4 regions of the Pseudomonas sp. LjRoot71 genome follow, and region 1 is predicted to be linked to each of the others. Evidence: predicted binding sites of a transcription regulator. Region 1 holds the regulator's gene; each other region holds the start of a gene.
The links. The regulator FliA, encoded in region 1, starts transcription of late flagellar genes. The targets are predictions, from matches to a motif close to CTAAAGTTTNNNNNNNNNNNGCCGNTAA.
Positions count from the first base shown of each region.

Region 2: the regulator FliA is predicted to act here: its motif matches at 2,895-2,922, upstream of ACSQ17_RS00410 (methyl-accepting chemotaxis protein).
Region 3: the regulator FliA is predicted to act here: its motif matches at 2,279-2,306, upstream of ACSQ17_RS02370 (flagellar protein MotY).
Region 4: the regulator FliA is predicted to act here: its motif matches at 2,002-2,029, upstream of motA (flagellar motor stator protein MotA).

Region 1 is NZ_CAXURA020000001.1:597,906-603,460, reverse strand. It holds gene flhF (flagellar biosynthesis protein FlhF) at 1-1,155, shown strand, start outside; gene fleN (flagellar synthesis regulator FleN) at 1,234-2,064, shown strand; gene fliA (RNA polymerase sigma factor FliA) at 2,061-2,807, shown strand; gene ACSQ17_RS02910 (chemotaxis response regulator CheY) at 2,915-3,289, shown strand; gene ACSQ17_RS02905 (protein phosphatase CheZ) at 3,309-4,097, shown strand; gene ACSQ17_RS02900 (chemotaxis protein CheA) at 4,110-5,555, shown strand, end outside.
Region 2 is NZ_CAXURA020000001.1:92,122-97,676, reverse strand. It holds gene ACSQ17_RS00430 (PDC sensor domain-containing protein) at 1-19, opposite strand, end outside; partial or broken gene ACSQ17_RS00425 (methyl-accepting chemotaxis protein) at 236-955, opposite strand; gene ACSQ17_RS00420 (amidohydrolase family protein) at 1,283-2,311, shown strand; gene ACSQ17_RS00415 (DUF3859 domain-containing protein) at 2,374-2,838, shown strand; gene ACSQ17_RS00410 (methyl-accepting chemotaxis protein) at 3,028-4,653, shown strand; gene ACSQ17_RS00405 (SDR family oxidoreductase) at 4,723-5,490, opposite strand; gene ACSQ17_RS00400 (phosphotransferase family protein) at 5,528-5,555, opposite strand, start outside.
Region 3 is NZ_CAXURA020000001.1:478,959-484,513, forward strand. It holds gene ACSQ17_RS02365 (argininosuccinate synthase) at 1-1,196, opposite strand, end outside; gene ACSQ17_RS02370 (flagellar protein MotY) at 1,328-2,245, opposite strand; gene pyrC (dihydroorotase) at 2,462-3,508, shown strand; gene rnt (ribonuclease T) at 3,505-4,179, shown strand; gene ACSQ17_RS02385 (NAD-glutamate dehydrogenase) at 4,282-5,555, opposite strand, start outside.
Region 4 is NZ_CAXURA020000001.1:2,857,222-2,862,776, reverse strand. It holds gene rsgA (small ribosomal subunit biogenesis GTPase RsgA) at 1-24, shown strand, start outside; gene motB (flagellar motor protein MotB) at 73-1,086, opposite strand; gene motA (flagellar motor stator protein MotA) at 1,095-1,946, opposite strand; gene ACSQ17_RS13455 (HDOD domain-containing protein) at 2,066-3,580, shown strand; gene ACSQ17_RS13450 (rhodanese-like domain-containing protein) at 3,627-4,442, shown strand; gene asd (archaetidylserine decarboxylase) at 4,470-5,330, shown strand.

The DNA of each region.
Region 1 (5,555 bases):
CCGGCCCGCCAGCCCAACCCGGCGCTGGAAGCCGAGCTGCGCAAGACCCAGGCGAAAATCGCCACGGCCCAGGCCGAACTGACTACCCGCGCCAAGGTGGATGCCGGCAAGGATCGCCAACTGTTTGGCGCAGAGCTGGATCTGCCGGCCGACAGTCTGGCTGCGGTGATGCGCAAATCCCAGCATGCTCCTGCCGTTGCCGCCGCCACTGATCAGCGGGCGCTGGATGCCATGCGTTTCGAGCTGCACGGCCTGCGCGAGCTGATCGAAGTGCAACTGGGCTCGATTGCCTGGGGGCAGCTACAGAACCGCCGTCCGCAGCAGGCCAACCTGTGGCGTCGTCTGCAGCGCATGGGGTTGTCGGCTGAACTGTCGAAAGCCTTGCTGGAGCGCGTGGCCAACGTGGCCGAGCCGCGTCAGGCCTGGCGCATGCTGCTAGCGCACCTGGCGCATGCGATCAAAACGCCGAAGCAGGAGCCGATGGACGAAGGCGGGGTGATCGCCCTGGTTGGTCCGGCCGGTATGGGCAAGACCACCACCCTGGCCAAGCTGGCTGCGCGTTATGTCCTCAAATACGGCGCACAGCACATCGCCTTGGTCAGCCTGGACAGCTATCGCATTGGCGCTCAAGAGCAACTCAAGACCCTCGGGCGTATTCTCAATGTCCCGGTAACCCTGGTCGATCCTGGCCAGTCCCTGACCCAAGCCCTGGCCCCGCTGGCGCGCAAGCGTGTGGTGCTGATTGACACCGCCGGCCTGCCCGCTAACGATCCAGCGCTGCGTATGCAGCTGGAAACGCTGGCCAGCCGTGGCGTCAATGCAAAAAATTATCTGGTAATGGCCGCTACCAGTCAGGGCCAAGTGCTGAAAGCCGCCTACCATAGTTATAAGCGCTGTGGTCTGGCAGGTTGTATTGTCACCAAGGCGGATGAAGCCACCAGCCTGGGTGAGGTTTTAGGGCTGGCTATTAGCCAGCGTCTACCGGTAGCCTATCTCGCCGATGGGCCACGAATTCCCGATGATCTGCAGGTACCGCGCAGTCATCAGTTGGTCAGCCGGGCCGTGGGGCTGCAGGCGACCCAAGATCCAAGCGAGGATACGATGGCGGAGATGTTTGCCGGCCTTTATCAGCAGCCCGCACGGCGTGTCAGTTAAGCGCCAGGCTGTTGCAATTGAACCGCGCGTAGCCGGCCGAGTGGCTCCAGTCGAAGTTAGACAAGGTGTGTAGAAAATATGGGTATGCATCCCGTACAGGTGATTGCGGTGACCGGCGGCAAAGGTGGCGTCGGTAAGACCAACGTCTCGGTGAACCTGGCATTGGCCCTGGCTGATCTCGGCCGCCGGGTGATGCTGATGGACGCCGACCTGGGCTTGGCCAACGTCGATGTGCTGCTTGGTTTGAGTGCCAAACGCACCCTGGAAGACGTTATCAGTGGCGAATGTGAGCTGCGCGATGTGCTGCTGCAGGGGCCGGGCGGCATCCGCATCGTGCCGGCGGCTTCGGGCATTCAGAGCATGGTGCAGCTGTCACCGATGCAGCATGCCGGGTTGATCCAGGCGTTCAGCGATATTAGTGATAACCTCGACGTGTTGATCATCGACACGGCAGCAGGTATTGGTGATGGCGTGGTCAGCTTTGTACGCGCGGCCCAGGAAGTGCTGGTGGTGGTCTGCGACGAGCCGACCTCAATCACTGACGCTTATGCGCTAATCAAACTGCTCAACCGTGACCACGGCATGAACCGTTTTCGCGTCCTGGCCAATATGGCCCACAGCCCGCAGGAAGGCCGCAACCTCTTTGCTAAGCTGACTAAAGTGACTGATCGTTTTCTTGACGTTGCCCTGCAATACGTAGGTGCGGTGCCGTATGACGAGTCAGTGCGCAAGGCCGTGCAAAAGCAGCGCGCGGTTTACGAAGCCTTCCCGCGTTCGAAGTGCGCGTTGGCGTTCAAGGCGATAGCCCAGAAAGTCGACGCCTGGCCGTTACCGGCCAATCCGCGCGGTCACCTGGAATTTTTCGTTGAGCGTCTGGTGCACCAACCGATCGCGGACACGGCCATATGACAGCAGCCTCTGGACTTCGTATGTATAGCAAGGCACAGGCGCAGGACTCCCAGCACCAGTTGATCGAGCGCTATGCGCCTCTGGTCAAACGCATTGCCTATCACCTGTTGGCGCGTCTGCCTGCCAATGTGCAGGTCGACGACCTGATCCAGGCCGGGATGATCGGCCTGCTCGAAGCGTCAAAAAAATACGATTCCAGCAAAGGTGCCAGTTTCGAGACGTTCGCTGGCATTCGCATTCGTGGCTCCATGCTCGACGAGGTACGTAAAGGCGACTGGGCCCCCCGTTCCGTGCACCGCAACAGCCGCATGGTCAGTGATGCCATTCGAGTAATTGAGGCCAGAACGGGCCGAGATGCTAAAGATCAAGAGGTTGCGGCCGAACTCCAATTGAGTCTCGAGGATTACTACGGCATTCTTGGCGACACTTTAGGCAGCCGCCTGTTCAGCTTCGACGACCTGTTGCAGGACGGCGAGCATGGTGGGCTGGGTGAAGACGCTGGCAGCAACCACCTCGAACCTTCTCGTGATCTGGAAGATGAACGCTTTCAGGCAGCCTTGGCCGATGCCATCGCCAACCTGCCGGAGCGCGAGCGCCTGGTGTTAGCGCTATATTACGATGAAGAATTAAATCTTAAGGAGATCGGCGAAGTACTGGGGGTTAGCGAATCACGCGTAAGCCAACTACACAGTCAGTGTGCCGCCCGTTTACGCGCCCGTTTGGGCGAGTGGCGCGCACACTGAGTGGCGGTTGCGGCACTCGCTGATATCTGGGCCGGTTTCACGATTAAAGGCGTACACAGGTTGCTGGGTGCGTTTGGGACTGTACGGAGGTCGACTTGGACAAGAACATGAAAATCCTCATCGTTGATGACTTTTCAACGATGCGACGGATCATCAAGAACCTCCTGCGTGACTTGGGGTTCACCAACACCGCCGAGGCCGATGACGGCACCACGGCCTTGCCGATGCTGCAAAGCGGCAGTTTCGATTTTCTGGTAACGGACTGGAACATGCCCGGCATGACCGGGATTGACCTGCTGCGCGCCGTACGCGCGGATGATCGTCTGAAAACCCTGCCGGTGCTGATGGTAACGGCCGAGGCCAAGCGCGATCAGATCATCGAAGCAGCTCAGGCTGGGGTTAACGGCTATGTGGTCAAGCCGTTCACTGCCCAGGTGCTGAAAGAGAAGATTGAGAAGATCTTCGAGCGGGTCAACGGCTGATGTCTGCCATGAGGGTGCTATGGAGCATAAAGATTCCGTTCAAGGCGACCTTGAGTCGACCCTGAAACACAACGCTCGCCAATTGGTCGACAGCCTGGAACAGGGCAATTTTGGTGAAGCGGTACAGCTGATTCATGAACTCAACAAGGCGCGTGATCGCGGCCTCTATCACGAGGTTGGCAAGCTGACCCGTGAGTTGCATAACGCTATCGTCAATTTTCAGCTTGACCCGCGTGTGCCACACGCTACCGAAGTGTCGCAAATCACCGATGCCACCGAGCGGCTCAACTATGTTGTGACCATGACCGAGAAAGCGGCCAATCGCACCATGGATCTGGTCGAGCAGAGTGCGCCGCTGGTCAATGATCTCAGCGACGAGGCTCAGAGCCTGAGTGCTGATTGGGGCCGTTTCATGCGCCGCGAAATGAGCGCTGACGGCTTTCGTGAACTGGCCAAGCGCGTCGAACTGTTCCTTGCTCGTAGCGAGCGCGATGGGGCCAAGTTATCTGCTCACCTCAACGACATTCTGCTGGCTCAGGACTTCCAGGATCTGACCGGGCAGGTGATCAAGCGTGTCACGCAGTTGGTCACCGAAGTTGAGAGCAACCTGCTGAAACTGGTGCTGATGGCCAGCCAGGTGGACCAGTTTGCCGGCATTGAACACAACCATGAGTTGCTCCGTGCCGAACAAGAAAAACAAAAAGAGCCTTCCCGTGGTGAAGGTCCGCAGATTCATGCCGATAAGCGTGAAGACGTCGCATCGAATCAGGATGATGTCGACGACCTGCTTTCCAGCCTGGGATTTTAGGAGCACGTCTATATGAGCTTCGGCGCCGATGAAGAAATCCTCCAGGACTTCCTGGTAGAGGCCGGCGAGATTCTTGAATTACTGTCCGAGCAGTTGGTGGAGCTTGAAAGCCGCCCGGACGACATGAATCTGCTCAACGCTATTTTTCGCGGTTTCCATACCGTTAAAGGTGGTGCCGGTTTTCTCCAGCTCAATGAGCTGGTGGAATGCTGCCATATCGCAGAAAACGTCTTCGACATCCTGCGCAAGGGTGAGCGGCGCGTCGACTCCGCATTGATGGATGTGGTGCTAGAAGCACTGGATGCCGTCAACAGTATGTTCAGTGAAGTCCGCGAGCGAACTGACCTGACCCCAGCGACGCCTGAATTGCTGGCAGCATTGGCTCGTCTGGCTGAGCCAGCCAGTGCTGATGAGTTGATGCAGGCTGAAGCGCCGGCAGCCGAACCTGAACCCGAACCGGAGCCGGAACCCGAACCGGCAGTTGCCCAAGCCCCAGCAGGGGATATTACCGACAGCGAATTTGAACAACTGCTCGGCGCTCTGGATGAAACGCCAGCCCCGGTGGCTGTTGCGGCCAGCAGTGACGAGATTACCGACGACGAGTTCGAGTCGTTGCTGGATCAGTTGCACGGTAAAGGCCAGTTTGTAGCCGATGTGAGCGCTGCACCGGTTGTGTCAGCTGCACCGGCAGCCCCGGCGGCGGCCAGCAGCAGCGACGAAATTACTGATGATGAATTCGAGTCCTTGCTGGATCAGTTGCACGGCAAAGGGCAGTTCGTGCCGCCTCCGGTTGCAGCCGCTCCTGCCGCCAAGGTTGAGCCTGTTGCCGAGGCGGCGGGTGATGACATCACCGATGATGAGTTCGAGGCTCTGCTGGATCAGTTGCATGGCAAAGGCAAGTTTGTTGAGCCCGAGGCCATCAAGCCGGCCGCGCCAACGCCTGCGGCTAAACCGGCAGAGCCGGCTAAGGCGGTTGCCAAACCTGCGCCCAAGCCCGCTGCCAAGGTCGAACCGGCCAAGGTACCTGCCGCTGCTGCGGCTCCGGTAGCGGACAAAGCTGCACCGCCCAGTGAGGCGGAAACCACTGTGCGGGTCGATACCGCGCGGCTGGATGAAATCATGAACATGGTGGGTGAGCTGGTGCTGGTGCGTAACCGCCTGGTACGCCTGGGTGCCAGCAGTGCCGATGAGGCCATGTCCAAAGCGGTATCCAACCTGGACGTGGTCACGGCGGATCTGCAGACCGCCGTGATGAAAACCCGTATGCAGCCGATCAAAAAGGTATTCGGCCGCTTCCCACGCCTGGTGCGTGACCTCGCGCGCAACCTGAAGAAAGAAATCAACCTGGAACTGGTCGGTGAAGAAACCGATCTCGACAAAAACCTGGTTGAAGCACTGGCCGATCCGTTGGTGCACTTGGTGCGCAACGCCGTCGACCACGGCATTGAAACCCCAGAA
Region 2 (5,555 bases), 510 kb from region 1:
TGGCCACATCAGCACTCATGCCAGGTTGGCGCGCCAGCTGCTCGACGCTGGTCTGCACGGCGTGGTGAATCTCCAGGCGGAAATCACCTAGCCCGGCCAGCAGACGGTCGCCATCTTCGCGCACCGCCTGACTGTGGTGCAGCACTTGGCCGGCCTTGCCGAGCAATTCGCCGGCAACCCGGGCGATGTTCTGTACGTCACCGTTGATCGAGCGTACGGCTTGGCCGATCTGCTCGGTGCCCGCGGCGATCTGGCCCACACGGCTGTCCAGGCGATCCATGGCCTGGCGGGTGCTATCCAGGCCACCGCCCACGGCGAGCATGCCATCGCGGCCATCGGCCACGGCCTGGTGCATGTGGCTGCCCGCGTCGGTGAGTTGCTGCATGCCGCTGCGAAAGCGCTCGATGATGTCACTGACCTGCGTGGTGGCGTCGGTGGTATGCCCGGCCAGACGCCGCACTTCCTCGGCCACCACGGCAAAGCCACGACCATGCTCGCCTGCGCGGGCAGCCTCGATGGCCGCATTCAACGCGAGCAGGTTGGTTTGCTGGGAAATGCTGGCAATCACCCCGATCACCTTGCTGACCTCTTCAAGCTGGCTGGTCAGTTGCTGAATCACCAGCTCCAGCTGCTGTTCGCTCTTGCCGATCACCTCAACCTGTTGCAGCACCGCCTGGCCGCTTTGCTGACAACCATGCAAGGTGGCGGTGACCTCGGCGGACAGCTGTGCGACTTCGGCGGCACCAGGCACCAACTCGGCGTCGAGGGTGGTGGTGACCTGTTCGCTGGCGCTGGCGATCAGTTCCGAGGACTGTGCCAGGGTTTGCCCGCTTTGCTGGTTGGCGGCGGCAATACGCGCCAGTTGTGGGGCATGCGAAGCAATGCCGACTGCTGCGCCCAGGCTGGTGCGGATGCGCTGGTGCAGGCCTGCGCTGAAGTCATTCAGGCGCGACATCCAGCGATAGTTGTCGCTCAGGCGGGTGGTCAGGTCGTGCTGATTAAACAGCGCGTCGAGTGCAATGTCGTCCGTGTTCTTGCGTGGGGTCGAGCGCAATAGCTGAAGCATGGCGAATTCCTTCTAGGGTCTGCTGGCTGCACTGCAAGCCAAGTGCCATTACTGAAGTGGCGCGTCATGCCGCTGACGCTGGAAAACAGTCGTCGTGGTTGCCCTGTTCTGGTGCCGTACGGCCTGTTCTGGGTCTTTGTGGTGCTGTTTACCCGCCTGGAGCCTGAACTTGCGCTCGCAGCGCAGGGTCTATGCTGCTCTGACTGTCAGGAGGACATCCCATTGCCTGCATCGCGTTTGAGTGTTGCCCTGTTGTTCGCTTTGCTGAGCACGCTGGTTCAGGCCCGCGACTATCGCTACAGCGATGCCCATCTGCATTACGTCGACTTTTTTCAGGAAAGTGCCGGCATGACCGAGCTGCTGGAGCAGATGGCCGCCGGCAATATTGACCATGTGATGCTCTCGGGTATTCCCGTGGCCAAGAAGTGGGATGAAGATGAGCCCAAACGCCCGCGCTATTACGCTGGCGACGATGCCAACGCCTACTGGTACAGCGCCACCGATGTGCTGGTGGCGCATGCCTACAAGCAGGTACCGGCTGAGCAACGCAAACGCCTGCATCCGTTTCTTTCCGGGTTCAACCCGAATGACAAGAATGCCGATGCACATATCCGCCGCATGCTCGAACTCGATCCTGGCCTGTGGCAGGGCATCGGTGAGGTGTTCACCCGCCATGATGATCTTACTGCGCTGATTCATGGCGATGCGCCACGGGCCAATAACGAAGCCCTTGCACGGGTCTTTCACCTGGCCGCCGAATACGACCTGCCGGTGATGCTGCATTCCAACATCACCTCCAAGCGCGAGCGCAATCCACTGTATTTGCAGGAAATCGAAGACCCAATGCGCAACCACCCGCATGTACGCTTTATCTGGGCGCATGCCGGCACCAGCAAGGAAATTCATCGTCATCAGGAGAAGCTGGATTTCCTCCTGCCAACGCTCGAACGGATGCTCAAGCAATACCCCAACCTGTATATCGACCTGTCCTGGACCATGTTGCAGCCCTACCTGCTGGATGTCGACGGCAAGCCTGACCCTGCATGGGTGAAGTTGGTCAGCAGCTACCCGGCGCGTTTTATGCTCGGCTCCGATGTGGTTGGGCGCTTTGATGGGCTGGGTGAATACCTGAGCGGTTTTGCCCCCTTTCTTGATGCCTTGCCGGCGGATGTGGCGCAGCAGGTGGCGCGCGACAACTTTCTCGCGGTACTGCCGCGCAAGGTGCAGGCCGAACTGGTCGAATAGCTCTGTCACGGCCTTGTCACACGGGTGTCATAGGCTCGCGCCATCTAAACAAGGAGCGCGATATGCAATACACCCGTTTCAGTGCCTTGGCGGCATGCGTCTTGATCAGTGGCCTGGTGCAGGCCGAAGTGCGGGTTCAGGGCCCGCTGGAATACGGCGTCTTCGCCAGCGATTACCAGAATTTTCAGGAAGGCGAGCGCGTCCTGACCCGTAGTAACCAGCAGATCGAGCCCGGCGATGAGATTCCCGCCAAGCTCGGTACCAAATTCGGTGTGCGTTACAGCCTGACGGGCAAAACCGCCACTGAAGCGCCGCTGACTCTGCTGTATCTCACCCCAGGGGTGATCACCCCGGATGGCAAGCGCCATGACAAGTATGTGGTCACGCAAAAGCTGGTGCCCGGTGCGCCCCAGGACGTCATGGCATTCGAGTTCACTGAGGCGCATGAAGTGGTGCCGGGTGAATGGCACTTTATGGTGTTTCAGGATGACCGCAAGCTGCTGGAGCAGCGTTTTACCGTGCGCTGAAGCCTCCAGGCTGTGCTGCCAACCCGAGCCTGGCTCAGGTTTTTTATGCCTGAGCAGTCAAGATTAAGCGTTTGGGGTCGATAGGCTGGTACAAGTTCAGGAGCAGTTGGCTGAAAGTCTTAATGTGTTCATAAGGCTGATGGCCATATGCTACTGACCATAAGGTTAAAGACCCCAAGGACAGCCGTGATGACCCTAAGAAACCTCAATATCGCCCCCAGAGCGTCGCTTGGCTTTGGTTTGGTGGCCCTGCTGGTAATGCTGCTCGGCAGTTTCTCGCTGTTGCAGATGTCGGAGATGAATAAGCAGTCTGCCGACGTCAACGACAACTGGTTGCCCAGCGTATTAAGCCTCGGGGAGATGAGCCAGGACATCCTGCGTTTGCGCGCACTGACCCTGCGCCTGATGCTCAACAGTGACGAGGCAGTGACGCAGCAGAACGTTGCCCGTGTCGAGGAGTTCAAGACGCTGTTGCATAAGGCGCAAAGCCAATATGAAAATCTGATTGCCAGTGATGCCGAGCGCAGCATTTACCAGCGTTTCAAACAAGCCGAGAGCAGCTACCTGCAGGAGCAGGCCAAAATCGTTACGGCCGTACGCCAGGGCGATCTGGATGCCGCCCTGGCAGTGGCCAATGGCACACTCAACAGCCATGCCGATGATATGGCCAAGGCCTTGGCCGATCTGGCCGAAATGAACCGCACCGGTGCAACGGCCGCTGCTGATCGTGCTGACGCCGTGTTCTCCAGCGCCCGTGTTTGGGTCATCGCGATGATGCTGATGGCGCTGGGCATGACAGTGACTCTGGCGCTGTTGCTGACCCGCAGCATCGTCAGCCCGTTGGGTGAAGCAGTGCGTGTGGCTGAGGTGGTGGCCAGCGGTAATCTGACCCAGACCATCGATGTGCAGGGCTCGGACGAGCCGGCCCGTCTGCTTGGCGCCTTGAAGACCATGCAGCAGAGCCTGCGCAGCACCATCCAGAATATTTCCGACTCCTCGACGCAACTGGCCTCGGCTTCGGAAGAACTCAGTGCGGTGACGGAGGACTCCACCCGTGGCCTGCACCAGCAGAACAACGAAATCGAACAGGCGGCCACTGCGGTCAACGAAATGACCAGCGCTGTGGAAGAAGTCGCGCGCAATGCGGTGAGCACCTCCGAGGCCTCCAGCGAGTCCAACCGTACCGCCCAGCATGGTCGCGAGCAGGTGCGGCAGACGGTCGATTCGATCAGCCACCTGGCCGAAGACGTCACCAACACCGCCACTGAAGTGGAACAGCTGGCAGGGCAGGTGCGTGACATCAGCAAGGTTCTGGATGTAATCCGCTCGATTGCCGAGCAGACCAACCTGCTGGCACTCAACGCGGCCATTGAAGCGGCGCGTGCCGGTGAAGCCGGTCGCGGTTTTGCTGTGGTGGCCGATGAAGTGCGCGCTCTGGCGCATCGTACGCAACAATCGACCCGCGAAATCGAGCAAATGGTCAGTGGTATTCAGCAGGGCACCGATAAAGCGGTCAACGCCATGCAGAACAGCAACAGCCGGGCGCGTTCGACCCTGGATGTGGCCAAGGCCGCCGGTCAGGCGCTGGATGAAATTGCTGCGGCCATTTCGCAGATCAACGAACGTAACCTGGTGATTGCCAGTGCCTCGGAAGAGCAGGCCCAGGTGGCCCGTGAAGTCGACCGTAACCTGGTGAATATCCGCGACCTGTCGATGCAGTCCTCGGCCGGTGCCAATCAGACCAGTGCGGCCAGCCAGGAGCTGTCACGTTTGGCGGTGGACCTGAATGCACTGGTGTCGCGTTTTAGCATCTGATCGAGCATTGCTACACGCATAAAAAAGGGACCCGAGGGTCCCTTTTTTATTGCCGCTGAATGCCGCGTCTCAGGAGAGGAAACCGCCATCTACGTTCAGCGCTACACCAGTGGTGTAGCTGGAGGCATCGCTGGCCAGGTACAGCACGGTGCCGGCCATTTCGCTCGGGGCGGCTACGCGCTTGAGCGGAATACGTTGCAGAGCGAGATTGAGGATCGAGTCGTTCTTCACCAGGGCAGAGGCGAACTTGGTATCGGTCAGACCAGGCAGCAAAGCGTTGCAGCGGATGCCGAATTGCGCGCACTCCTTGGCGAATACTTTAGTCATGCTGATTACGGCGGCCTTGGTCACCGAGTAGATGCCCTGGAACTCACCCGGCGAGACGCCGTTAATCGAAGCCACGTTGATGATGCTGCCACCACCGTTGGCTTTCATCAGCTTGCCGCCTTCGATGGACATGAAGTAGTAACCCCGGATGTTCACATCGACGGTTTTCTGGAATGCGCCCAGGTCAGTGTCCAGCACGTTGCAGAACTGTGGGTTGGTGGCGGCGTTGTTGACCAGCACGTCGAGGCGACCAAACTGCTCCTTGATCTGTGCAAAGACGTTGCTGATCTGCTCCATTTCACCGATGTGGCAGGCAATCGCTGTGGCCTTGCCGCCGTCAGCGATGATGGCGTCAGCGACTTTCTGGCAGTCATCAATCTTGCGGCTCGAGACGATGACGTGTGCGCCTTGCTGGGCCAGCAGTTTGGCAATAGCTTCGCCGATGCCACGGCTGGCACCGGAAACGAAAGCGATTTTGCCGTCGAGGTCGAACAGATGGGTCTTGGACATGGGATTTTCCTTTCTTATGAGAGGCCTGTTCGGCCGTTTACAGCTGCGATTTATTGATGACCTGC
Region 3 (5,555 bases), 120 kb from region 1:
CCTGCCGCGATGCGCATGCGCAGGGCGTTGAGTTTGATGAAACCACCGGCGTCAGCCTGGTTGTACGCGCCGCCGTCTTCTTCGAAGGTGGCGATATTGGCGTCGAACAGCGAGTCGTCAGACTTGCGACCGGTGATGATCACGTTGCCTTTGTACAGCTTCATGCGCACCACGCCGTTCACGTTGGCCTGGGAGGCGTCGATCATCTGTTGCAGCATCAGGCGCTCAGGGCTCCACCAGAAACCGTTGTAGATCAGGCTGGCGTATTTCGGCATCAGCTCGTCTTTCAGGTGGGCAACTTCACGATCCAGGGTGATCGACTCAATGGCGCGGTGGCCCTTGAGCATGATGGTACCGCCAGGGGTTTCGTAGCAGCCACGGGACTTCATGCCGACAAAGCGGTTCTCGACGATATCCAGACGGCCGATGCCATTCTCACCGCCGATGCGGTTCAGCTCAGCAAGCACGGTGGCTGGGCTCATTTCCTTACCGTCGATGGCAACGATGTCGCCCTTGCGGTAGGTCAGCTCGATATAGGTCGGGGTGTCCGGCGCCGCTTCTGGCGACTTGGTCCAGCGCCACATGTCTTCTTCGTGCTCGGTCCAGGTGTCTTCCAGCACGCCGCCTTCATAGGAGATGTGCAGCAGGTTGGCATCCATGGAGTACGGCGACTTTTTCTTGCCATGACGCTCGATCGGGATGGCGTGCTTCTCGGCGTAGTCCATCAGCTTCTCGCGCGACAGCAGATCCCACTCACGCCATGGAGCAATTACTTTCACGCCGGGCTTGAGTGCGTAGGCACCCAGTTCGAAACGCACCTGGTCGTTGCCCTTGCCGGTAGCGCCATGGGAGATGGCGTCGGCACCGGTTTCGTTGGCGATTTCGATCAGGCGCTTGGCGATCAGTGGACGGGCAATCGAGGTGCCCAGCAGGTATTCGCCTTCGTAGACGGTGTTGGCGCGGAACATCGGGTAGACGAAATCGCGGACGAACTCTTCGCGCAGATCATCAATATAGATTTCCTTGACGCCCATGGCCTGGGCCTTGGCGCGGGCTGGCTCGACTTCCTCACCTTGGCCGAGGTCAGCGGTGAAGGTCACCACTTCGCAGTTATAGGTATCTTGCAGCCACTTGAGAATCACCGAAGTGTCCAGGCCACCGGAATATGCCAGGACTACCTTGTTTACGTCGGCCATGCCATCAACTCCACGGGGTTGTGCGGGAAAACCGACGATTCTACTGCCCACGCCGCCCGATTTACAGAGGCGCGACAGCTTGTGACGACCAAGCGACGGTTAATTGTTGGACAACGGACGAATAGCAGGCCTCAGGAGGTGGCCGCAGGCTCCGCAGCAGTGGGCGCAGGCGCTGCTTCGGGCGGCACTGCCGCCTCAGGTACACGGTCAAGCAGGATGGTCACCCGGCGGTTCTTCGCTCGATTGGCCTCACTGGTATTGGGCACCACCGGATAACGCTCGCCGTGGAAGCGCATGGTGATCTGCTCGGCCGGGATGCCATTGGCCTTGAGGTATTCCATCACCGCCAGCGCGCGACGGCGCGACAGGTCACGGTTGGTCAGACGATTGCCACCATTGTCGGCATGGCCATCGAGCTGAATGCGATTGACGCTGGGGTCAGCCTTGAGAAAGCTCAGGATGATGTCCAGCTTGGCCTGGGCCAGCGGCTCCAGTGCCACCCCACCGCCGGGAAAGCCCACCTGGCTCTTGCGCACCTGATCGAAGTTCACCGGTAGCAGCTTGGCGGTGCAATCCAGGTAGTCGTTATAGGCCTTGTTGAACTTGGCCGGCAGCAGCCGCACCTCGATACTCTCGCTACCCATCGCCGTGCGGTGCCGCACCACGGGGCTGCGTCCTTCCAACAGCCCCGTCAGCAACCGCGTGCCCTGCTCCTGGGAGCTGTTGAACAGCACCTCAGCAGGCTCCACGCTGACCGAGCCCAGATTGATGTCACCGCGTCCTGGCTGCCAAGGCGCTGCGGCAGCCAGCAGCGTGGCATTGCCGGCCCCCAGCCAGCGCTCACGGGCCTTGAGGCTGAACGTCACCTGCTCACCTGCTCGTCGTACGAACACCCCGGAACCGAAGTCGGTAATGGGCTGCGACAAACGACACTCGAACTGATCACCCTCGACCTTCCATTCGATCTTCTCCAGACGGGTCTGGAAACTAATGGCAAGGACCGACTGGCTTGCCAGCAGGCAAAGCACCGCGAGTGGATAGGGTCGCACGACAGACTCCAGGGAATACGGCTTACCTTCTGTCTATCGGTGCCGTAACGGAAAACTTGAGCACGCCGTAATGCCCTGACGCCGCCACCCCGATAACCCGTCAGGCGATGACTGCGGGCATGCGGCCGCGTTTGTCCGACACACCCGCATTCAGCGTGCTGCCAGGGGGCTTTTCCGGTAGCATTCCCGCCACGTTTTGCCCGCCTGGAAGCTTCCATGACTGACCGCCTTACCCTGCTGCGTCCCGACGACTGGCACATCCACCTGCGTGACGGTGGCGTGCTGCCACACACCGTCGCCGATGTAGCCCGCACCTTTGGCCGCGCCATCATCATGCCCAACCTGGTACCGCCGGTGCGCAACGCCAGCGAAGCCGATGCCTATCGCCAGCGCATTCTCAGCGCCCGCCCTGCCGGCAGCCGCTTCGAACCGCTGATGGTGCTGTATCTCACTGACCTGACTCAGCCTGACGATGTGCGCACCGCCAAAGCTTCGGGCTTTGTGCATGCTGCCAAGCTCTACCCAGCTGGCGCGACCACCAACTCCGATTCCGGCGTGACCAGCATCGACAAAATTTTCCCGGTGCTCGAAGCCATGGCCGAAGTCGGCCTGCCGCTGCTGGTACACGGTGAAGTGACACGCAGCGAGATCGACGTATTCGACCGCGAAAAGATCTTTATCGGCGAACACCTGAGCCGGGTAGTCGAGCGCTTCCCGACCCTCAAAGTGGTGTTCGAGCACATCACCACCCGTGATGCGGTGGAGTTCGTGCAAGGTGCGTCGGCCAACGTCGGCGCAACCATCACCGCCCACCACCTGCTGTACAACCGCAACCACATGCTGGTCGGCGGTATTCGCCCGCACTTCTATTGCCTGCCGATCCTCAAGCGCAACACCCACCAGGATGCCTTGCTGGATGCGGCCACCAGCGGTAACGCCAAGTTCTTCCTCGGCACCGACTCGGCGCCGCACGCCAAGCACGCCAAGGAAGCCGCCTGCGGCTGCGCCGGCTGCTACACCGCCTATGCGGCCATCGAGCTGTATGCCGAAGCCTTCGAGCAGCGCAATGCGCTGGACAAACTGGAAGCCTTCGCCAGCCTGAACGGCCCGGATTTTTACGGCCTGCCGCGCAACACCGACCACATCACTCTGGTGCGCGAAGACTGGACCGCCCCCGCCAGCCTGCCGCTCGGCGAGCAAACCGTTATACCGCTGCGCGCCGGTGAAACCCTGCGCTGGCGTCTGCTGGAGAGCCAAGCGTGAGTGAAGACCTGTACGACGACGAACTCGAGAGCAGTGGCCACTCCGGCCCGCGCCACCCCATGGCGGCGCGCTTTCGTGGCTACCTGCCGGTAGTCGTGGACGTGGAAACCGGTGGCTTCAACTGCGCCACCGACGCCCTGCTGGAAATTGCCGCCACCACCATCGGCATGGATGAAGGCGGCTTTCTCTATCCGGAGCACACCCACTTCTTCCGCATCGAGCCATTCGAAGGCGCGAATATCGAGCAGGCGGCGCTGGACTTCACCGGAATAAAACTCGACCACCCACTGCGCATGGCCGTCAGCGAAGAGCATGCCCTAGGCGAGATCTTCAAGGGTCTGCGCAAGTCGCTGAAAGCCAACAGCTGCAAACGAGCAATTCTGGTCGGGCATAACAGCAGCTTCGACCTGGGTTTCCTCAATGCGGCCGTGGCACGCTGCGGTATCAAACGCAACCCGTTCCACCCCTTCTCCAGCTTCGACACCGCCACCCTGGCTGGCCTGGCTTACGGCCAGACCGTGCTGGCCAAGGCCTGCCAGGCCGCTGGCATCGACTTTGACGGCAAGGAAGCACACTCGGCCCGTTACGACACCGAGAAGACCGCTGAACTGTTCTGCGGCATCGTCAACCGCTGGAAGGAAATGGGTGGTTGGATGGACTTCGACGACTGATAACCGCAGTCGCCGCATAACCATCGCTCACAAAAAAGCCCCGCAATCGCGGGGCTTTTTATTGGGTCAGGGGCGGCGCAGGCCAGGCCTGCGCCGTTTCCTTTAGGCGCTTTGCGCCAGGTCCATCAACTCCCGATTGGCCACCGCGTACATGGCGTAATCGGTGGTGGTGGCCGCACGCAGCTCACCGAGCATGACTTTCCAGCGGTCTACCAGGCGACGGTGCTGATCCAGCCACACCCCAACCCGCTCTTCGACATCCGCCGGCCCTTCGGCCATCTGCAGTACCGAGACGGTAATGGCGCGCTGCTGCCAGTCCAGATCATCACGGAAGGCTTCGCGGGCCAGGGCCTGCCAGTTGTTTTCCACCGGCAGGCTGGTGATCTGCTGCAAGTACCAGGACAGCTCCAGCGCCCCGCCAGTGGCGAAGTAAGCGGTGGCCACCTCGCCGGCGTCCTTGCCGGTGACATCAGCGGCTTCGATGATCGGCAGCAGGGTGTACAGATGACTGGTACCGGCCACTACACGCGCCAGCTCTTCCGGCACACCCGCCTCGACATACCCTTGGAAGCGCGCCAGCCATTGTTCACGGGCCGGGCCTTCAAGCAGCTCGTCGAGTCGACCGACCAGTGCCTCGATGCGCGGCGCGAAATGCGCCACATCGCGGGCCGCATCCAGTTCGTTGCGACGGCTGCGCAGGAACCAGCGGGTCGCGCGGCGGCCCAGACGCATCAGCTCGTCCATCAGTTGCAGTTGCAGCTCGGCAGGGACCTTGTAGTCCAGCGCCTCGATCTGCTGCCACCAGTGCGGCAGACGGAACAGATCACGCACGATCACATAGGCGCCGGCCACATTCGCCGCGCTCATGCCCGTGGACTCCTTCAGGCGCTGCACGAAGGTGATGCCCATGTGGTTGACCAGATCGTTGGCAATCTGCGTGCTGACGATTTCGCGCTTGAGGCGATGACGGCGCATCGGCTCGCCAAACTTCTTCGCCAGCAACGGCGGGAAGGCGGTTTCCATTTCGCGCGCCAAGTACTCGTCGTCCGGCACCAGGGATTTGAGCAGCGACTCCTTAAGGTCGATCTTGCTGTAGGAGATCAGCACCGACAGCTCCGGGCGGGTCAGCCCCAGGCCATTGGCAGCGCGTTCGTTAAGCTCGTCGTCGGTAGGCAGGAACTCCAGCGCGCGGTCCAGCTTGCCGGCCGCTTCCAGAGCACTCATCAGGCGCTTGTACTCACCGACCCGCTCACGGGCACGGCGCTCAGCCAGCGACAACGCCTGGGTCTGTTTGTAGTTGTTGCCCAGCACCAGACCGCCAACCGCATCGGTCATTTCCACCAGCAGCTTGTTGCGCTGCTTGCCGGTCATATCGC
Region 4 (5,555 bases), 2.3 Mb from region 1:
AGCCTGCCGGAAGCCGAGTACTGAAATGAACAAGGCCGCGACATTGCGCGGCCTTGTTCATGTTCACATCCTTTATTCTGCGGGCTGATCGAACTTCAGCACACCGTCTTCAAAGATATTCAGCCGTTCACGCAGCTGGCCGTCCGGTAACGGTTCACCCGGAGCCGCCGGCGTTGCCGGAGCCGACGCCGCGCCGGCTTCGGCGGGTGGCGCATCAGTGGCCGGTTCACCCTGCTCACCCTCGATGGCGCGCTGGGCCTTTTTGGTCAGCACCACGATATCGATACGGCGGTTGACCGGATTGAGTGGGTTATCCCGATCAAACAGCGCCGATGACGCATACCCCACCACCCGCGCGACCTGCTCCTCGTCATAGCCACCGGCGATCAGTACGCGTCGCGCCGCGTTGGCCCGATCAGCTGACAGCTCCCAGTTGCCATAACCACCGCGCCCGACGAAGGGCGCCGCATCGGTATGGCCACTGACGCTGATCTTGTTCGGCACGGCCGCGATGGTGTCGGTCATGGCCAGCAGGATGTCCTCGAAATACGGCTGCAAGCGCGCACTGCCGGAGGCGAACATCGGCCGGTTCTCGGCATCCATGATCTGGATACGCAGACCGTCCTGAGTGATCTCGAAGAGGATCTGATCCTTGAAGTTCTGCAGCTGCGGGTTTTCCTCAACCTTGTTCTGCAATTCCTGCAACAGCAGCTCCAGGCGCTCGCGCTCGACCTCTTCCGCCAGCGACTCGGCCTGCTCCTTGTTGATGTCAGCCTGGGCATCCTCGGCTGGGGTCTGCTCGTCCTTGGGTTCCGGGTTGAGAGTACGGTCGGGCGCGGGGGTGGGCGAGCCGCCCAGGTCGATCACATAGGGGCTGGCACTTTCAGAAAAGCCCACCGGATCCTGAAAGTAGCCGGAAATCAGTTTCTTCTGCTCGGGCGTGGCCGAGGACATCAGCCACATCACCAGAAAGAACGCCATCATCGCCGTGGCAAAGTCGGCAAAGGCAATTTTCCAGGCGCCACCGTGGTGGCCGCCAGCAACCTTTTTGACCCGCTTGACGATAATCGGCTGGTTATTCTCCATGCTGCGTCTTAGCCCCCACGCATGGCTTGTTCAAGCTCGGCAAAGCTTGGCCGATGCGCCGGGTAGAGCACCTTGCGGGAAAACTCCACGGCCAGCGACGGCGGCATGCCCGAGGCTGACGCCACCAGGCCAGCCTTGATCGCCTCGTAGACATTGAGCTCTTCCTTGGCATCGTGCTCCAGCGCGCCAGACAGCGGGCCAAAGAAACCGTAAGACGCCAGGATGCCGAGGAAGGTACCGACCAGGGCCGTACCCACTTTCTCACCGATTTCCGCGTTGTCCGCCTCGGCGAGAATCGACATGGTGATCACGATCCCCAGTACCGCAGCCACGATCCCCATCGCTGGCATACCGTCGGCAACCTTGGCCACAGCGTGTGCGGGGTGTTCGAGCTCTTCCTTGAGGCTGGCGATTTCCATGTCGAACAGCCCCTCAAGCTCGTGCGGCGCCATGTTGCCGGAGGACATGATGCGCAAGTAATCGCAGATGAACGAGGTCATCCGCTGATCCTTGAGAATGCCAGGGTACTTGCTGAAGATCGGGCTGGCGGCGGGGTCTTCAACATCCGCTTCGATGGCCATCATGCCTTCGCGACGACTCTTGTTGAGGATCTCGTAAAGCAGCTTGAGCACATCCAGGTAGTAGTGATGGGTGAAGCGCGAGCTGAACATGGTCAGCGACTTCTTGAACACCTGCATGAACATGCTGCCCGGGTTGGCTTGCAGAAATGCCCCCAATGCTGCGCCGCCAATAATCATCACTTCGAAGGGGTGGACCAACGCCATGAACTTGCCGCCAGAGAGGATAAACCCCCCTAAAACGCTGGCGAATACAACGATAATGCCAATGATCTTTGCCATAGGAAGAGACTTGCCAGAGAGGGTAGAAAGAGGCTGTGCAAAACAACCCTTCTATTTATCGGAAGTTTTGCGCGAGACTATAGCCAGTTAAGGTCAAAAGCCAGCTTGTCTCAACCCGCATGCATAAGCCAGTCCACTCTCCGCGCACGCTCAACGACTGGCTCAAGAAGCTGGACAACCAGCTATTGCCCGCGTCCAGCGACAGCCTGCAAACCCTACGTCGTGCCCTGGCTGACAGCAGCCGCTCACGGCGTGAACTGGCTGATCTGATGCAAAGCTGCCCGGCACTGGCCCTCAGCGTGCTGCGCGAAGCCAACAGCAAGAGCAGCGGGCTCAATGAACAGACTGACAGCCTCGAAGCCGCCATCAGTCGCCTCGGCCTGAGCCGCACCGAAGCACTGCTCAACCGTCTGCCTGCCCTCCCCGAACAGGATCTGCCGAAGGCGCTGCGCCAGATTCAGCTGATCAGCCAACACGCCAGCCAGCAGGCCAATGGCCTGTTCGCCGGCCGCCTGGCCCGCCTGTGGCAGGAAGTGCATTGGGGCAGCCTGCTGTTTCTCGCCCCGGTTTGGACCTTGCTGGCCGCCCACCCCGAACTGTTTGATGCCTGGGAACAACGGGTGCTGGTCAAGGGTGAAGCGGCGAGCACAGTGGAGCAGGATCTGCTCGGCGTGCCCCTGCTCAAGCTGTGCCTGGCCCTCAGCGAACACTGGCGACTGCCGGAGTGGATCACCCTCGGCTACCGCCTGCTGGTGAATGACCGCCGCCTGCTGGTCAAGGCGCTGCACATTGCCCACAACAATGAGCACCCGCTGCAACAGCAGCAATGCCTGGATGCCGACAGCCATCTGCGCCGCTGGTTGACCCAACCCGCCAACAGCATCCTGCTGGCCAACTGCCTGGCGATTTCCGCGCACTATGCCTGGAACAGCCCGCACAGCCTGCGCTGGCAGCGCCTGACAGGCCTGTTCCTGCAACTGCCGCTGGACACCCTGCAGCAACAGGTGCACCAACACGCCGTCAGCAGTGCACGGCTGGTGTACAGCAGTGACCTCTGGCACCCAGCCGAAGCCTTGCTCTGGCCATGGCAGGCGCGCCACTTGCAGGCCGTCGTCGAGCCGCCGAAACCCGTGGTCGTCAGCGCATGGCGTCAGCACTGTGCTCAGCTTCTCGCCCAGCCCAGTGCATTCAGCAATGTCCTGCAGCTAACCGCCTGCGCCAATCAGGCGCTGCAAGCCTGTGGCATGCAACGCGTGCTGATTCTTCTGGCAGACCGTAATCACACCCGCCTGATGACCCAGCAGCACAGTGGCCTGGACAAGTCAGCCAGCAGCCTCAGCCTTGATCCACAGCAGAGCCAGTTGCTGCGCCGCCTGCTCAGCGCGCCGGCGCAACTACGCCTCGGCCCGAGCAACATTGCCCAGTTCTCGGCCACGCTGCCTGGCACCCTGAAAAGCCTGTTCCCCAGTGAACACCTGCTGATTCGCTCGCTGGCCAACAACAACCGGGTGGTCATGCTGATCTTCGCCGACCAGGCGGGTAGCGCCTTCAGCGACGCCAGCGTGCAGGGTTTCGGCAAAACCGTGCAATGCATTGAGCGGGCGCTGAGCACCTTTGCCAGCCGTGGGCGCTAGGCTTCCGCTACAATTCGCCCCCTTTGAGAACGAAAAGAGGCCCGGCATGACCGCCTTCGCTGAGTTGCCCTTATTGATCGAGCCGGCCCAACTGGCCAGCCGCCTGGACGCCCCCGAGCTGATTCTGGTCGACCTGACCAGCACAGCGCGCTATGCCGCCGGGCATATCCCCGGCGCACGCTTTGTCGACCCCAAGCGCACCCAATTGGGCCAGCCACCAGCGCCCGGCCTGCAACCTGAACGTGAACAGCTGGAGCAATTGTTCAGCGAGCTGGGGCACAACCCGGACGCGGTCTATGTGGTCTACGACGATGAAGGCGGAGGCTGGGCTGGACGCTTTATCTGGCTGCTGGATGTCATTGGCCACGCGCACTATCACTACCTGGATGGCGGCCTGCACGCTTGGCTGGCCGAAGAGCGCCCGCTCAGCAGCGAAACACCACAAGCCGGCAACGCCAGCGTGGCCCTGACCCTGAATGATGCACCCACTGCCAGCCGCGCATACCTGCAAAGCCGCCTTGGCGCCGCCGACCTGGCGATCTGGGATGCTCGCTCGCCAGGTGAATACAGCGGCGCGAAAGTTCTGGCGCAGAAAGCTGGACACATTCCCGGTGCGGTCAACTTCGAATGGACAGCCGGCATGGACCCGGCGCGCGCACTGCGCATGCGTCAGGACCTGCAAACCCAGCTCAACAGCCTGGGCATCACCGCCGACAAGGAAATCATCACCCACTGCCAGACCCATCACCGCTCAGGATTCACCTACCTGGCCGCCAAGGTCCTGGGCTATCCACGCGTAAAAGCCTATGCCGGCTCCTGGGGCGAATGGGGCAACCACCCCGACACCCCCGTCGAACGCTGAACGCCCGCCCCCACTTAAGGAAACTCCATGAAAGATCGCCTGTTTATCCTCAGCCAGTACCTGTTGCCCCACCACCTGCTGTCGCGCCTGATCGGCTGCGCGGCCGAGTGCCGCGCGGACTGGTTCAAAAATCGCCTGATTGGCTGGTTCGCCAAGCAATACCAGGTCGACATGAGCGAAGCCCAGGTCGAAGACCTCAGCGCTTTCGCCCACTTCAATGATTTCTTCACCCGCGCCCTGAAAGATGGCGCGCGCCCACTCGACAGCACGCCAGGCGCAGTGCTCTGCCCGGCCGACGGCGCGGTCAGCCAGCTCGGCAAGATCGAACAAGGCCGGGTATTTCAGGCCAAAGGCCACAGTTTCAGCGTGATCGAACTGCTGGGCGGTGACAGCGAACGCGCGGCGGCCTTCATGGGCGGCGACTTCGCCACCATCTACTTGTCGCCGAAGGACTACCACCGCGTGCACATGCCGCTGGCCGGCACCCTGAAAGAAATGGTGTATGTGCCGGGCCGGCTGTTCTCGGTCAACCAGACCACGGCCGAGAATGTGCCTGAGCTGTTTGCCCGCAACGAGCGCGTGGTCTGCCTGTTCGACACCGAGCGCGGGCCGATGGCTGTGGTACTGGTCGGCGCGATGATCGTTGCCTCGATCGAAACCGTATGGGCCGGACTGGTCACACCGCCCAAGCGCACCCTGAAAACCGTCAAGTACGACGAAACCGCCCGCGCGCCGATCCATCTGGAAAAAGGCGCAGAACTGGGGCGTTTCAAGCTGGGTTCCACCGCCATCGTGCTGTTTGGCCCCGAACAGGTGCAGTGGGCTGCTGAACTGGCGGCCAACAGCCCGGTACGCATGGGTCAGGGTCTCGGCACGCCACGTGCTTGAGTAATCCCCGTGGCACGCGCCGCTGCGGCGGCGTGTGTCATCGCCCCGCGCATCAGTGAACCTGCACACGTCATATGCAGTCACATATGCATGCCTTCTGCTGATTGGTTTGCCACACCATAGCGGCAATCGCGCCAAGGTCTTGGCTGCGGGGCCTGCGAGATACTGCTAGAGTCGAAACATAATTCTTAGATTCACCCGCCTTGCCTGTGTGCTGGAGCCTCT